DNA from 4 places in the Streptomyces sp. XH2 genome. Region 1 is predicted to be linked to each of the others. Evidence: riboswitches for the same ligand, from Rfam matches in the RefSeq annotation. Region 1 holds a riboswitch; each other region holds the start of a gene.
The links. Region 1 has a riboswitch for cyclic di-AMP ahead of ACOTKD_RS21880 (M23 family metallopeptidase). Riboswitches for the same ligand answer to the same signal wherever they lie in the genome.
Positions count from the first base shown of each region.

Region 1 (3,185 bases):
ACGCCGTGGCCGCTGACCCCGCCCAGCCCTCCATGAAGTTCCACCCGCAGCCCCAGGCCGGGCCCGCGGCCCCCTGGGCCTTCCCCGCCCCCGAGCGCGGCACGCTCCCCAACGGCCTGACGGTGCTGCGCTGCCACCGCCCCGGCCAGCAGGTCGTCGCCGTGGACATCAACGTCGTGGCCCCCCTGGCCGCCGAGCCCGAGGGCCTCGACGGCGTCGCCACCATCATGGCGCGCGCCCTGTCCGAGGGCACCGACAAGCACACCGCCGAGGAGTTCACGGCCGAGCTGGAGCGCTGCGGCGCCACCCTCGACGCCCACGCCGACCACCCGGGCGTGCGCCTCTCCCTGGAGGTGCCGGCCTCCCGGCTCACCAAGGCCCTCGGCCTCGTCGCCGACGCCCTGCGCGCCCCGGCCTTCCCGGACAACGAGGTCGAGCGCCTCGTGGGCAACCGCCTGGACGAGATCCCGCACGAGCTGGCCAACCCCTCCCGCCGGGCCGCCATGGCGCTCTCCAAGGAGCTCTTCCCGGCCGGCTCGCGGATGTCCCGGCCCCGCCAGGGCACGGAGGAGACCGTCGCCCGCATCGACGCCGCCTCCGTCCGCGCCTTCTACGAGGCCCACGTCCGGCCCGCCACCACGACCGCCGTGGTCGTCGGCGACTTCACCGGCATCGACCTCGACGCGGCCCTCGCCGACTCGCTCGGCGCCTGGACGGGCTCCCCGGCCGAGCCGCACCCGCTCCCGGCGGTCACCGCCGACGACACCGGCCGCGTCGTCATCGTGGACCGCCCCGGCGCGGTCCAGACCCAGCTCCTCATCGGCCGCACCGGCGCCGACCGGCACGACGCGGTGTGGCCCGCCCAGTCCGTCGGCACGTACTGCCTCGGCGGCACCCTCACCTCCCGCCTGGACCGCGTCCTGCGCGAGGAGAAGGGCTACACCTACGGCGTCCGGGCCTTCGGCCAGGTGCTGCTGTCCTCCCCGGAGGGCACCGGCGCGGCCATGCTGGCCATCAGCGGCTCGGTGGACACCGCCTCCACCGGCCCCGCGCTGCAGGACCTGTGGACGGTGCTGCGCACCCTCGCCGCCGAGGGCCTGACCGACGAGGAGCGCGACTCCGCCGTGCAGAACCTCGTCGGCGTCGCCCCGCTCAAGTACGAGACGGCGTCGGCCGTCGCCGGGACGCTGGCCGACCAGGTCGAGCAGCACCTCCCGGACGACTTCCAGGCGCGGCTGTACGAGCGCCTCGCCGCGACGGGCACGGTGGAGGCCACGGCCGCCGTCGTCAACGCCTTCCCGGTCGACCGGCTGGTGACGGTGCTCGTCGGCGACGCCGCGCAGATCGAGGAGCCGGTCCGGGCCCTCGGCATCGGCGACGTGACGGTGATCACGGGCTGAGCCCCGGCGGCGGGCCGCTCCGCCGACCCGCCGTCAACCGGCAGGCACGCGCGCACGAGAGGCGCGCGTGCCTGCCAAATGTCCGGTTTAGCGGAGTGGTTGCACGTCTGCGCTGTGGCGTGGGACACAAAACAGTGCTTCTGTTTGCCGATCGAAAGTGACGGCGTCTAGCGTCGAAGCGTCTGTCCGTCAGATGTGCGTCGCATCCGCGGCCCGGGCAGACATCGCCGAGTCCCCGTACGGCGCGAGCCAGGGGAGCCGGGGACCCAAGTGTCCCTGGGGTGAATCGGGCCCCTTTCCGGAGGGATCCGTAGGAGACCTTCCTGCTCCGAACCCGTCAGCTAACCCGGTAGGCGAGAGGGAAGGAAAGGACCAGCCTCACCCATGGCGTTTACTCGTGCCACCGGGAAGCACCGCAAGCCGAGCCGCGCCGTTCGCGTCAGCGCGAACGCGGCGGGCATAGCCACCCTCGCCGCCACCGGTGTCGTCGCGGGCTTCGCCGCACCGGCGCTGGCCGCCACCCCCGACGACGTCCACCGTCCCACCGAGGACACCGGCCTGACCCAGGCCGTCGTCATCGGCGAGGACACCGCCGGCCGCATCGGCGAGCAGGCCCAGGTCCAGACCAGCGCCGCGGCCGAGAACACCGCCGTCCACGCCGCCGAGACCGCCGCCAAGCAGCAGGCCGCCGACGTCAAGAAGGCCGACGACGAGGCCAAGCGCAAGGCCGAGGCCGAGCGCAAGGAGCAGGAGCGCATCGCCCGCGAGCAGGAGCGCAAGCGCCTCAACACCTTCGTCTCGCCGATCGCCGGCTCGTACGTCTCCACGTCCTACAAGGCCTCCAGCGGCCTCTGGTCCTCCGGCAGCCACACCGGCGTCGACTTCCACGCCGAGACCGGCACCTCGGTCCAGGCCGTGGGCGCCGGCACCATCGTCGAGGCCGGCTGGGGCGGCGCGTACGGCAACAACGTCGTCATCAAGCACAACGACGGCACGTACACGCAGTACGGCCACCTGTCGTCCATCGACGTCTCCGTCGGCCAGAGCGTCACCGCCGGCCAGCAGATCGGCCTCTCCGGCGCCACGGGCAACGTCACCGGCCCGCACCTGCACTTCGAGGCCCGCACGGGCGCCGTCTACGGCACCGACATCGACCCGGTCGCGTACCTGGCCGAGCACGGCGTCTCCGTCTGACGCACCGCGGACTCCGGCGCCCAGCGCGCCCCATCGCCTGACGAAGGCCCCGGCCCACCGGCCGGGGCCTTCGCCGTGCCCGGACCGCCCCGCGCCGTGGCCGCCGCCCGCCTCGTGTTGGCCAAAACATATCGATGACTTCCCGTGCGCCGTCGGAAATCGCGGGCCACTGCAATAGAGTCGCTGAACAAACGTCAATCGGCCGCGTTTCGCGGGGGTTATCCGGAGGTTCACCCATGCGGGGCCGTACGTGAACGGTGAGGGGACAGCGGCTCAGGAGAGCCGTCGCATTTCCGCGCATGCCGTGTGCACGGCGATTCGTGACGACATTGTTTCCGGTACGTTTCCGCCCGGCAGCCGGCTCACCGAGGAAGTCCTCGCGCGCCGCTACGGGGTCTCCCGCGTGCCCGTGCGCGAGGCGCTGCGCACCCTCGCCTCGGAGGGGTTCGTGACCACCCGGCGGCACGCCGGCGCGTGCGTCGCCGAGCCCACCGAGCAGGAGGCCGCGGATCTGCTGGAGGTGCGCGCCCTGCTGGAGCCGCTGGGCGCCGCGCGCGCCGCTCAGCGCCGCACGGAGGCGCACCTGAAGGT
Region 1 is NZ_JBMMMZ010000010.1:266,958-270,142, reverse strand. Features, by position in the region: gene ACOTKD_RS21885 (M16 family metallopeptidase) at 33-1,400, shown strand; cyclic di-AMP (ydaO/yuaA leader) riboswitch at 1,616-1,771, shown strand; gene ACOTKD_RS21880 (M23 family metallopeptidase) at 1,785-2,594, shown strand; gene ACOTKD_RS21875 (GntR family transcriptional regulator) at 2,845-3,185, shown strand, end outside.

Region 2 (3,185 bases), on a different contig from region 1:
AAGTTGCCGCCCGCCGCCGCGTACGCGTCGAGGACCGCGAAGGACTCCGCCTCGTCCGCCGTCCAGCCGAAGACGTTGCCGCCGAGGGCGAGCGGGTGGACGGAGAGGTTGCCGATCTTCTTGTGGATGTCAGCCATGCATCATCTCAGCGTCCTTACCGGAGCAGGTATTCCGTTTCGGCTCCGCTCGCCCGGCAGCGCCGTCGGCTACGGCTGCAGGCCCCTGCCCCGCAGCCACCCCAGCGGATCGATCGGTGCGCCACCGCCCGGCCGGACCTCCAGGTGCAGATGCGGCCCCGTGACGTTGCCCGTCGCGCCGACCCGGCCTATGACCTGGCCCGCAGCGACCTTGCCCGACGTGGCCACCATCGACGACAGGTGGCAGAACCACAGCTCCGTACCGTCGTCGAGCCTCAGCACGATGCGGTAGCCGTACGCCCCCGCCCAGCCGGCCTGGGTGATCGTGCCGCCGCCCACCGCCTTCACCGGCGTGCCGGTCGGGGCGGCGAAGTCCTCGCCCGTGTGGTGCGCGGACCACATGTTGCCCGCCTGCCCGAAGCCGGCCGTCAGGGTGTACGAGCCGACGGGGAGGGTGAACGCTCCGGACTGCCCGGAACGACGGGCGGAGGCCCTGCCCGAGCTCGCCCTCTTCTCCGTCCGCTTCGCGGCCTGCTTCTCGGCCTGCTTCTTCTCGGGGGCCCGTTCCTCTGTCTTCTCCGGCGTCCGCTCGTGAGTCCGCGTCTGCGCCTGCGTCCGCTCCGGCGTCCGGCCCTGCTCCGCCTGCTTCTGCTCCGCCGCCGCGGCCGCCGCGGTCCGCGCCGCCTCCGCCTCGGCCGCCTTGCGCTCCGCCGCCTGCTTCTGCGCCGCCGCGGCCACCCTCACCTGGGCCGCCTGCGCCTCGTCCTCGGCCACGCCCTGCTGGTGATCGGCCTGCTCCATGATCCTCGCCCGGAGCGCCTCACCCGCCTTCGCCGCCTCCTGGGCCACCTCGGAAGCAGCCGCACCGGTCTCCTCGCCGAGGGAGTCGGCCGTGCCCGCCGCGCTCCCCGCGAAGAACGAGCCCACCCCCGGCAGCTGCGCCAGGTCGGGCACGGATATCGAGGCCGCCGGGCGCTCCTGGGCGCTCGCCATCCCGCCCGCGCCGACCGCCGCGATGACGCCCACGCCGAGCACGGCACCGCTGCGGGCCATCGTGCCGCCGCGCTGCTTGACGACGCGGTGGCGCCCGCGGCCCGCGCCGAACGAGAAGGCGCTGAAGGCGGAGGGTTCGTACGACCGCTCATGCGCGGGCCGGTCCGCCCCGTGCGACGGCTCCGGGTCCGGCTCGTACGGCGGTGCGTACGCCGGTACGAGCGGCGGGTCGTAGGAGGCCTGCTCATAGGAGGCGTGCCCGTAGGACTCGTAGGAGGCGCGCTCGTACGAGGTGTGCTCGTAAGCGGCTTGCTCGTACGAGGTGCGCTCGTACGAGGCGGCAGGCTCGTAAGGGGCGGGCAGCTCGTAAGGATCGGCAGGCTCGTTGGATGCCACGAAGGCACTCCTTTCCTTCCTTCTCGCCTACCGGGTTAGCTGACGGGTTCGGAGCAGGAAGGTCTCCTACGGGCCGCGTGCGGCCCGATTCACCCCAGGGTGGTGGTTCCCCGGTTCCCAGAACGTGCCGGTGTATCAGATGGTGCTGTGCCCGCGGGATTCGGCGAAGGCGCACGGTGCACCGCCTCTTGTGGCGGTTGCGACGACCGCGCTCCGTTATCGAACGTTAATAGACATGCCGGGTGGATTCCAAGCCGAAAGCCCGAATCCACCGCTCTCCCTGACAGCTCTTCACAGGACGTCCGCCCACGGAGCCTGTCGATGCTTTCCACGAAATGCTGTTCGATTCGCTCGCCGCGCCGGATCGCCAACAGCGCCATGTCGTCGGCCGCCTGACCGCCCGAATGACGCGTGACCTCGGCGACCAGGCTGTCCAGCAGCGCCTCCGGGCTCTTGAACTGCCGACCCGTCAGCTCCGCCCGCGGGTCGTAGAACGCGCCGTCGGCGTCCCTGGCCTCGGTCACCCCGTCCGTCATCAGCAGCAGCATCGACCCCGCGGGGAACTCCCGCTCCTCGGCCCGGTCCGCCCACACCCCCAGGTCCCCCAGCCCGAGCGGCAGGGCGGGCACGGTGGGGTCGGCCGCGCCGACCCGCCCGTCCGCGTGCAGCAGGAGCGGCGGCGGGTGGCCGCGGTTCAGCAGGCGGAGTACGGGTTGCCCCGGCGGCAGCTCCGCCAGGACGGCCGTGGTGAAGCCCTCGTACTGGTCCAGGTTCCCGCGCCGCGCGCCCTCCCGCTGCAGTGCGCGCTCCAGCCGCCCCGCGACCCCCTCCAGCGTCGGCTCCTGCTCGGCCGCCTCACGGAAGGCGCCGATCACGACGGCGACGGCCTCGACCGCGCCCAGGCCCTTGCCGCGGACGTCGCCGACGACGGCCCGTACGCCGTGAGGAGTGTCCTGGACCGCGTACAGATCCCCGCCGATCCGGGCGCCGGCGTGCGCGGCCACGTAGCGCGCGGCCACCCGCAGGCCGCCGATGCGGGAGGGAGGCGCGGGCAGGACGGCGCGCTGAGCGGCCTCCGCGATGCCGCGGGCGGAGGCGAGCTGCTGGTCGCTGCGGCGGGCGATGCGGTTGATGCCCAGTGCGACCAGGGAGACCGTGCCGATGGTGGCGATCTCGGCCAGCGCCTCACCGGTGTCGGACGGCCGGTGGTAGATCACGAGGCCGACCGCGACCGCCACCGCGGCCAGGGCGGCCGCGACGGTGGCGCGGAGGGTGTGCAGGGGCGCCGCCACGAGGGGGGCGGCGGAGAGGAAGGGGGCGCAGGTGTAGTTCGCGGGCGCCCCGAGCCCGAAGAGGGCGCCGCCGGTGATCAGGAAGGCCGGGAGCCTACGGGCAACGCGGCGGACGGTGCGCCCCGCGGCGCGGCAGGCAGTTCGGCTCACCCCTCCCACCCTTCCGGGCGGGAGGTCACCGGGCGAACGGTGCTCGGCCGATCGGGGAACTCACCGGGCCAGGAGCCCGGGCACTCAGGTACCTGACCGGTCAGGATCCCGATCGGTCAGTACCCCGACCGGTCAGTACCCCGACCGGTCCGCCGCCCGACCGGTCCGCCGTCCGAGCAGTCAGGCATCCGAGCAGTCAGGCGCCCGAGCAGTCAGG
Region 2 is NZ_JBMMMZ010000013.1:312,617-315,801, reverse strand. Features, by position in the region: gene ACOTKD_RS27050 (aldo/keto reductase) at 1-137, opposite strand, end outside; gene ACOTKD_RS27045 (M23 family metallopeptidase) at 207-1,526, opposite strand; cyclic di-AMP (ydaO/yuaA leader) riboswitch at 1,536-1,669, opposite strand; partial or broken gene ACOTKD_RS27040 (PP2C family protein-serine/threonine phosphatase) at 1,883-2,977, opposite strand.
Region 2: it holds a riboswitch for cyclic di-AMP, as region 1 does, so the genes downstream of both, ACOTKD_RS27045 (M23 family metallopeptidase) here and ACOTKD_RS21880 (M23 family metallopeptidase) in region 1, are expected to answer to the same signal.

Region 3 (3,185 bases), on a different contig from region 1:
TACTCGCCCGTATACCGTTCTTGACATGGACGCGACGATCTCATCGGCCTGTCGCGCACCATGTCCGGCCTGTGCGCGTCAGGCGGGCGCACGACGTACGCGCAGCACGCACGCGCACGACGCACACGCAGTACGCACGCGCACGACATGCATCCAGCACTCACACGCACAACGCACGCACGTACGCACCTCCTCCATCACGCCCGGGCGTCCGTCGCGCCGCCGGGCACTCCCCCACAGGAGGCCACGAGTGAAACGTTCCTGCATCTCCACGCGCCGTACGGCCGCCGCCGGGGCGGCGATGGTCGCCCTGACGGCCGCGGCGCTCACGCTCCCCAGCGCGCACGCGAGCTCACCGGCGCCCCGTCAGCTCTCGTCGCCGCAGGCCTCGGAGCTCGCCCGGAAGATCTCCGCCGACCTGGGTGCGGACTCGGCCGGCACGTACTACGACGCCGGGAGCGGCCGGCTCGTCGTCGGCGTCCTCGACGAGGGGGCGGCCGCTCGGGTGCGGGCCGCCGGCGCCGACCCGAGAATCGTGCGCCACTCCGCGGCCGAGCTCGCCTCGGCCCGGCGGACGCTGAAGTCGGATGCGTCCATTCCGGGCACGGCCTGGGCAGTGGACCCGCGCCTCAACAAGGTGGTCGTCACCGCCGACAGCACCGTCACCGGCGCCCGCAAGGACCGCCTCGACAAGGTCGTCGCGAGCCTCGGCGACAAGGTGGCCGTGCGGACGACGGCCGGGACGTTCCGCCCCTTCATCGCGGGCGGCGACGCGATCTGGGGCAGCGGCGTGCGCTGCTCCCTGGGCTTCAACGTCACCAAGGGCGGCAAGCCGTACTTCCTCACGGCCGGGCACTGCGGCAACGCCTCGCAAACCTGGTCCGCCACGCAGGGCGGCGCCCAGATCGGGGTGACCGAGAGCTCGACCTTCCCCGGCCACGACTACGCGCTCGTGCGCTACACCTCGTCCATCGCCCACCCCAGCGCGGTGGACCTCTACGACGGCGGCACGCAGAACATCGCCAAGGCCGGGGAAGCGACCGTCGGCGAGACGGTGCAGCGCAGCGGCAGCACGACCGGCGTCCACGACGGCCAGGTCACCGCCCTCGGCGTCACCGTCAACTACCAGGAGGGCGCGGTCGAGGGCATGATCGGCACCTCGGTCTGCGCCGAGCCGGGCGACAGCGGCGGCGCGCTCTTCGCCGGCGACACCGCCCTCGGCCTCACCTCGGGCGGCAGCGGCGACTGCTCCTCCGGCGGCGAGACGTTCTTCCAGCCCGTACCGGAGGCCCTGCAGGCGTACGGGGCGCAGCTGCCCTGACGCACTCCTCCGGGGACGCCCGCACAGGGCTCTTTGGAGGTCGCCGGGCCGGGGTGGGGTCGCCCCGGCCCGGTTCGGCCGCGTCCGGCCGGGGTCAGTTAACCCGGCCGTACCAGACGCTGCCGGACCAGATCTTCTCCAGGCGCACCGAGGTGCCGGGCTTGGGCGAGTGCCAGATCTTGTTGTTACCCGCGTAGATACCGACGTGGTAGACGTTGCTGCCCGAGTGGAAGAAGACCAGGTCGCCCGCCTGGCGGGAGCCGGAGGAGATGTGCCGGGTCTTGTTGTACTGGTCGGCCGCGGTGCGCGGCAGGTTCTTGCCGACCTTCTTGAACGAGTAGAGCGTGAGACCCGAGCAGTCGAACCGGTTGGGGCCGGCGGCGCCGTACTGGTAGGGGGAGCCCTGCTTGGAGGCCGCGACCTTCAGGGCGGCGGCGCCCGGGGTGGCCGCACTCGCCTCGGCCGACATGCCGGGGAGCAGCATGGACGCGGTCACGGTGGCGGCGGTGACCACGGAGGCGGCACCGGCGCGGGACATGAGCGTGGATATGCCAGGGAACGCAGACATGCCAAAACCCTTCGTCATCCGCCTGCGAAAGATGACCTGTCGGGTTCGGGCTGTCGAAGTTGCCCGGCCACCTGAAATGGCTTCACCCCAAGGACCACCGCCATCGTGGTCCGCCGTGCTCGGGTCTCCCGCTCCTGCCGATCCATTCGCTTCTGCTCCGCACCCGGTACGGCGGCAGGACTCGGCGTCCGCCCGGGTCGCCCGCCTCGGTGACGGGATCTTGTTGTTCGATGCACGATCCTGCATCACGGACCGCCGGAATTCGGAGCCGAAAGGTGCTTCTGTGAACTTCTTCACTTCGCGTCGCCCCGTGGAACCGGGGTGTTACCCGGCATCACGAGTGGCGGGAAATCCCGTTTATCAAAAGGCAGTTGAAGAACTGATTCGAGTCACCTCGGCAAGGCCCGGAAGGCGAGGTGAGCGGGGTCGCGGCAGGGCGTCTTTGCGTCAGAAAGCAGCGGCGGCGGGGTCCGTGCGGTTCGCCGCGAGGGCCCGAGGGTAGCCCTACGGCATGCTCACCCTAGGGATCGAGGAGGAGTATCTTCTGCTCGACCCGGCCACCGCACTGCCGGTTCCCCTGGCCGACGAGGTCCGGGCGGCGGTCGACCTGGATCCGGTCGTGAACGAGCGGGAGATTCAGGCGGAGCTGTTGCAGGCCCAGGTGGAAGTTGCCACTCCGGTCTGCTCCGATCTCGCCGAGGCGAGCCGGCACCTGCTGCGGCTGCGCCACGCGTTGAGCTCCGCCGCCAAGCGGTCCGGCTGCCGGATCGCCGCCTGCGGTACGGCGCCGTGCTCGGGCCCCGAGCCCATCCCGGTCACCGGTAACCCGCGCTATCTGGCGATGCGGACGCGTGCCGCCCAGCTCGTGGACGAGCAGTTCGTCCACGGGATGCACGTCCACGTCGCCATCCCCGACCGCGAGACGGGTGTCGCGGTCCTCAACCGGGTGCGGCCCTGGCTGCCCGTCCTCGTCGCCATGGCGGGCAACTCCCCGCTGTGGAACGGCCAGGACACCGGCTTCTCCAGCTGGCGGACCGTGGTCTACAGCCGCTGGCCGGTCAGCGGCCCGCCCCCGTACTTCCACGGCCTCGCGGACTACGAGGAGCGCATCGAGGCGCTGCAGACGGCCGGGGCGATCGCGGACCGGGGCCAGCTGTACTGGACGGCACGGCTCTCGGAGCGCTATCCCACGATCGAAGTGCGCTGCCTGGACGTGCAGTTGCGGGCCGACGACTCCGTCATGTTCGCCGGCGTCGTCCGCGGGCTGGTCGCCACCGCCATCCGCGACGAGAAGAC
Region 3 is NZ_JBMMMZ010000004.1:235,097-238,281, forward strand. Features, by position in the region: gene ACOTKD_RS10505 (S1 family peptidase) at 251-1,321, shown strand; gene ACOTKD_RS10510 (C40 family peptidase) at 1,416-1,889, opposite strand; cyclic di-AMP (ydaO/yuaA leader) riboswitch at 1,894-2,056, opposite strand; gene ACOTKD_RS10515 (carboxylate-amine ligase) at 2,401-3,185, shown strand, end outside.
Region 3: it holds a riboswitch for cyclic di-AMP, as region 1 does, so the genes downstream of both, ACOTKD_RS10510 (C40 family peptidase) here and ACOTKD_RS21880 (M23 family metallopeptidase) in region 1, are expected to answer to the same signal.

Region 4 (3,185 bases), on a different contig from region 1:
GGTCGACCTGGACGGGGATGCCCGGCTCGAAGCGGACGGCGGTGCCCGCGGCGATGTCGAGGCGCTTGCCGCGGGCCGCGGCCCGGTCGAAGTCGAGGCCGGGGTTGGCCTCGGCGAAGTGGTAGTGCGAGCCGACCTGCACCGGGCGGTCGGCGGCGTTGAGCACGGTGAGCCGGGTGCGGTGCAGGCCCTGGTTGAGGGCCACGGGTCCGGCGGCGTGCAGGATCTCTCCGGGGATCATCGGTCCGCCCCTTCAGCAGATGGGATCGTGGACGGTGACGAGCTTGGTGCCGTCGGGGAAGGTGGCCTCGACCTGAACGTCGGGGATCATCTCGGGGATGCCCTCCATGACCTCGCCCCGGGTGAGCACCTTGCGGCCGGAGGACATGAGCTCGGCGACGGTGCGGCCGTCCCGGGCGCCTTCCAGGACGTGCACGGTGATGAGGGCCACCGCCTCGGGGTGGTTGAGGAGCAGGCCACGGGCCTTGCGCCGCGCGGCGACGTCGGCCGCCACGTGGAGGAGCAGGCGTTCCTGCTCGCGCGGGGAGAGTTGCATGGGTGCCACCTCACTGTCGTCCCGGGGGTCCCGGATGGACACACCGGGCCGCCACCCGAAGTTCAACACGGTGTTGACCTGGGGTTCTTCGGCCGGGGGCCAGGGATTGCAGATTAGGGCCGAACCTTTTCCAACGCGTTAACTCACTCTTTGCGTTGTCATGGCCAGAGCACTGCGGGCCCGCTGTCGCATGCACCTACTGGATCATCTGGGCCGGATCATGGCCGTCCGCCCGCACGACACGTACCGCCGGCTACGGGCACCGCAGACACCGCCGTCGCCGGGCCGCGGCCGCGGCCCGGCTCGCAGACGTGTGCGAACCGGGCGAACGGAAGGTGTGGACGGGCCGTGCCGACGCGGGCGGTACAGGGCTCCGGCGCAGAGCGCCGGGGGCGAAGGGATCTCCGCGCCATGTGCGCCGGAGGGCCGGGGGTCCGCACGCGAATAAACCCGGCTCCGCCCCATGGAGGATCACGGCGTAGACGGGGCGCGGTGATCGATTTGGGGCGGACGGCCGGATTGCGCCCGGCCGGGTACGAACCGCCGCAGGCCAGCCCCTCAGCCGGCTTGCGCGCACCTGATCAATTCGCCCTTTGTCCACCGGAATTGCCCAGGAGTGATCAGCCTCACATACCCCCGGTTCCGCTCGGAATCCGCACGGCGGCTGCGCCAAGATCCCTGCGACGACAAGACCCCGCCACCCCGGCGGGGCGGTCCCGGCGGACGCCGAACCCTGCCGCCGACGGGATGCCGGGTCGACTTGAGTGCACGGCAGGGATGGAGGACCCAAGAGTGGTGGGACGACCAAGAGTAGTGCGGTCGGCCCTTGGGGTGAAGCCGTTGACGACGGCCGGGCAACCTTCGCCTGCCCGAACCCGACAGGTCATCCTTCACAGGCGGCTGACGAAGGGTTAGCGCATGAGCGCGCACAAACGTCCGTCGAAGCTGTCCAGGGCCGGTGCCGCATCGGCCCTCACTCTCGCCGCGGTCGGCGCCACGGTGCTGGCACCGGGCGGCGCGGCAGAGGCGGAAGCGTCTTCCGCCCCCACCACGGCACTCCGGATCGCGGCCTCGAAGCAGGGCTCCCCGTACCAGTGGGGAGCGACCGGCCCCTACCGGTTCGACTGCTCGGGCCTCACGCTCTACTCCTTCAAGCGGGCCGGCAAGTCCCTGCCCCGCACCGCCGCCCAGCAGTACAACAGCACGCAGCACATCCCGCGGTCCGCACGCGAAGCCGGCGACCTGGTCTTCTTCGTCTCCGGGCGCGGCATCTACCACGTCGGGATATACGCCGGGGACGGGAGGATCTGGCACGCGCCCAAGACGGGCGCGGTCGTCCGCCTGGAGCGGATCTGGACCAACAGCGTCCTCTACGGCCGGGTCGGCTGATCCGTTGACCCCCGGGCGAACGAGCCCGCGACCGCCCCGAAGGGGTCCGAGGCCCCCCGCACCCCGTGCGGGGGGCCTGGCCGGCCGGAGGGGAGTTCAGCGCTCGGCGCTGACCGGCACGGTCCAGGGGAGGGAGATCCACACCGTCTTGCCGCCGTCGGAGGTCGGGGTGAAGAACAGCCGCCCCCCGTACTCCGCGGTGAGACAGCGGATGATCACCATGCCGCGGCCGTTGTCCTGCTGGACCGCGGCGGGCAGCCGCCGGGGGAAGCGGGGGTGGCTGTCCGTGACCCCGATGCGCAGCTGCTGGTCGCGGTCGAGGCGGACGTCCACGGTGAAGGTGGGCGACTGGCCCCGGGTGTGCTGCACGGCGTTGGTGGCGAGCTCCGAGACGATCAGGCGCACGGTCTCGGCGGTGTCCGTCCCGCCCGGCAGCCCCCAGTCGGCCAGCACCTCCGCGACATAACGCCGCGCCGTGGATACCGAGCCGGGGGCGCTCGGCAGGGTGACGGTGGCTTCTTGGTGGTCTGCCATGGCGGTGGCCCTTTCAGCCGATGTCTCGACAGACTGTCACTGATAACGCCTGTGATGGGAGCGATCCACCAAGATATGCATATATCTGTCGCTCAAAGCAGTGAACTCTGCGACGAGCGACCGTATTCGCCCGGCACACTGGGCTATTGACACTGACGTATGACAGCGACAGTGGCAGTGATCTAGGGGAGGGCAGGGCCGAATGCGGTACGGACCGGCGGTGCGCCGCCGCAAACTGGGGGCGGAGCTGCGCCGCCAGCGCGAGCTGGCCGGGCTGACGAGCCTGGAGGCCGCGCGCGCGGTGGGCTGGCACCAGTCGAAGGTCAGCCGGATCGAGACGGGCGCAAGTGGCGTGAAACCGTCGGACGTGGCACGGCTCCTGGACGCCTACGGGGTCACCGACTCCGAACTGCGCGTGCTGCTGGGGGCGCTGTGCGGGGCGGGGTCGCCCGTGCCGGGCGAGGGCGCGGGGGCCCGGCGCGGCTGGTGGTACGCCTACCGCGACCGGCTGCCGCCCGCCTATCTGGACTTCATCAGCCTGGAGTCGGAGGCCTCGCGGTTAAGCACCCTGGAGACCACCGTGGTGCCCGGCCTGCTGCAGACGCCCGCCTACGCCCGGGCCGTGACGCGCGCGGCGCTGGGCGATCCCGCTCCGGAACTGGTCGAGGAGCTGGTGCGGGTGCGCATGGCGCGGCAGGCGGTGCTG
Region 4 is NZ_JBMMMZ010000004.1:349,690-352,874, forward strand. Features, by position in the region: gene ACOTKD_RS11010 (urease subunit beta) at 1-241, opposite strand, end outside; gene ACOTKD_RS11015 (urease subunit gamma) at 254-556, opposite strand; cyclic di-AMP (ydaO/yuaA leader) riboswitch at 1,295-1,470, shown strand; gene ACOTKD_RS11020 (C40 family peptidase) at 1,475-1,945, shown strand; gene ACOTKD_RS11025 (ATP-binding protein) at 2,042-2,479, opposite strand; gene ACOTKD_RS11030 (helix-turn-helix domain-containing protein) at 2,682-3,185, shown strand, end outside.
Region 4: it holds a riboswitch for cyclic di-AMP, as region 1 does, so the genes downstream of both, ACOTKD_RS11020 (C40 family peptidase) here and ACOTKD_RS21880 (M23 family metallopeptidase) in region 1, are expected to answer to the same signal.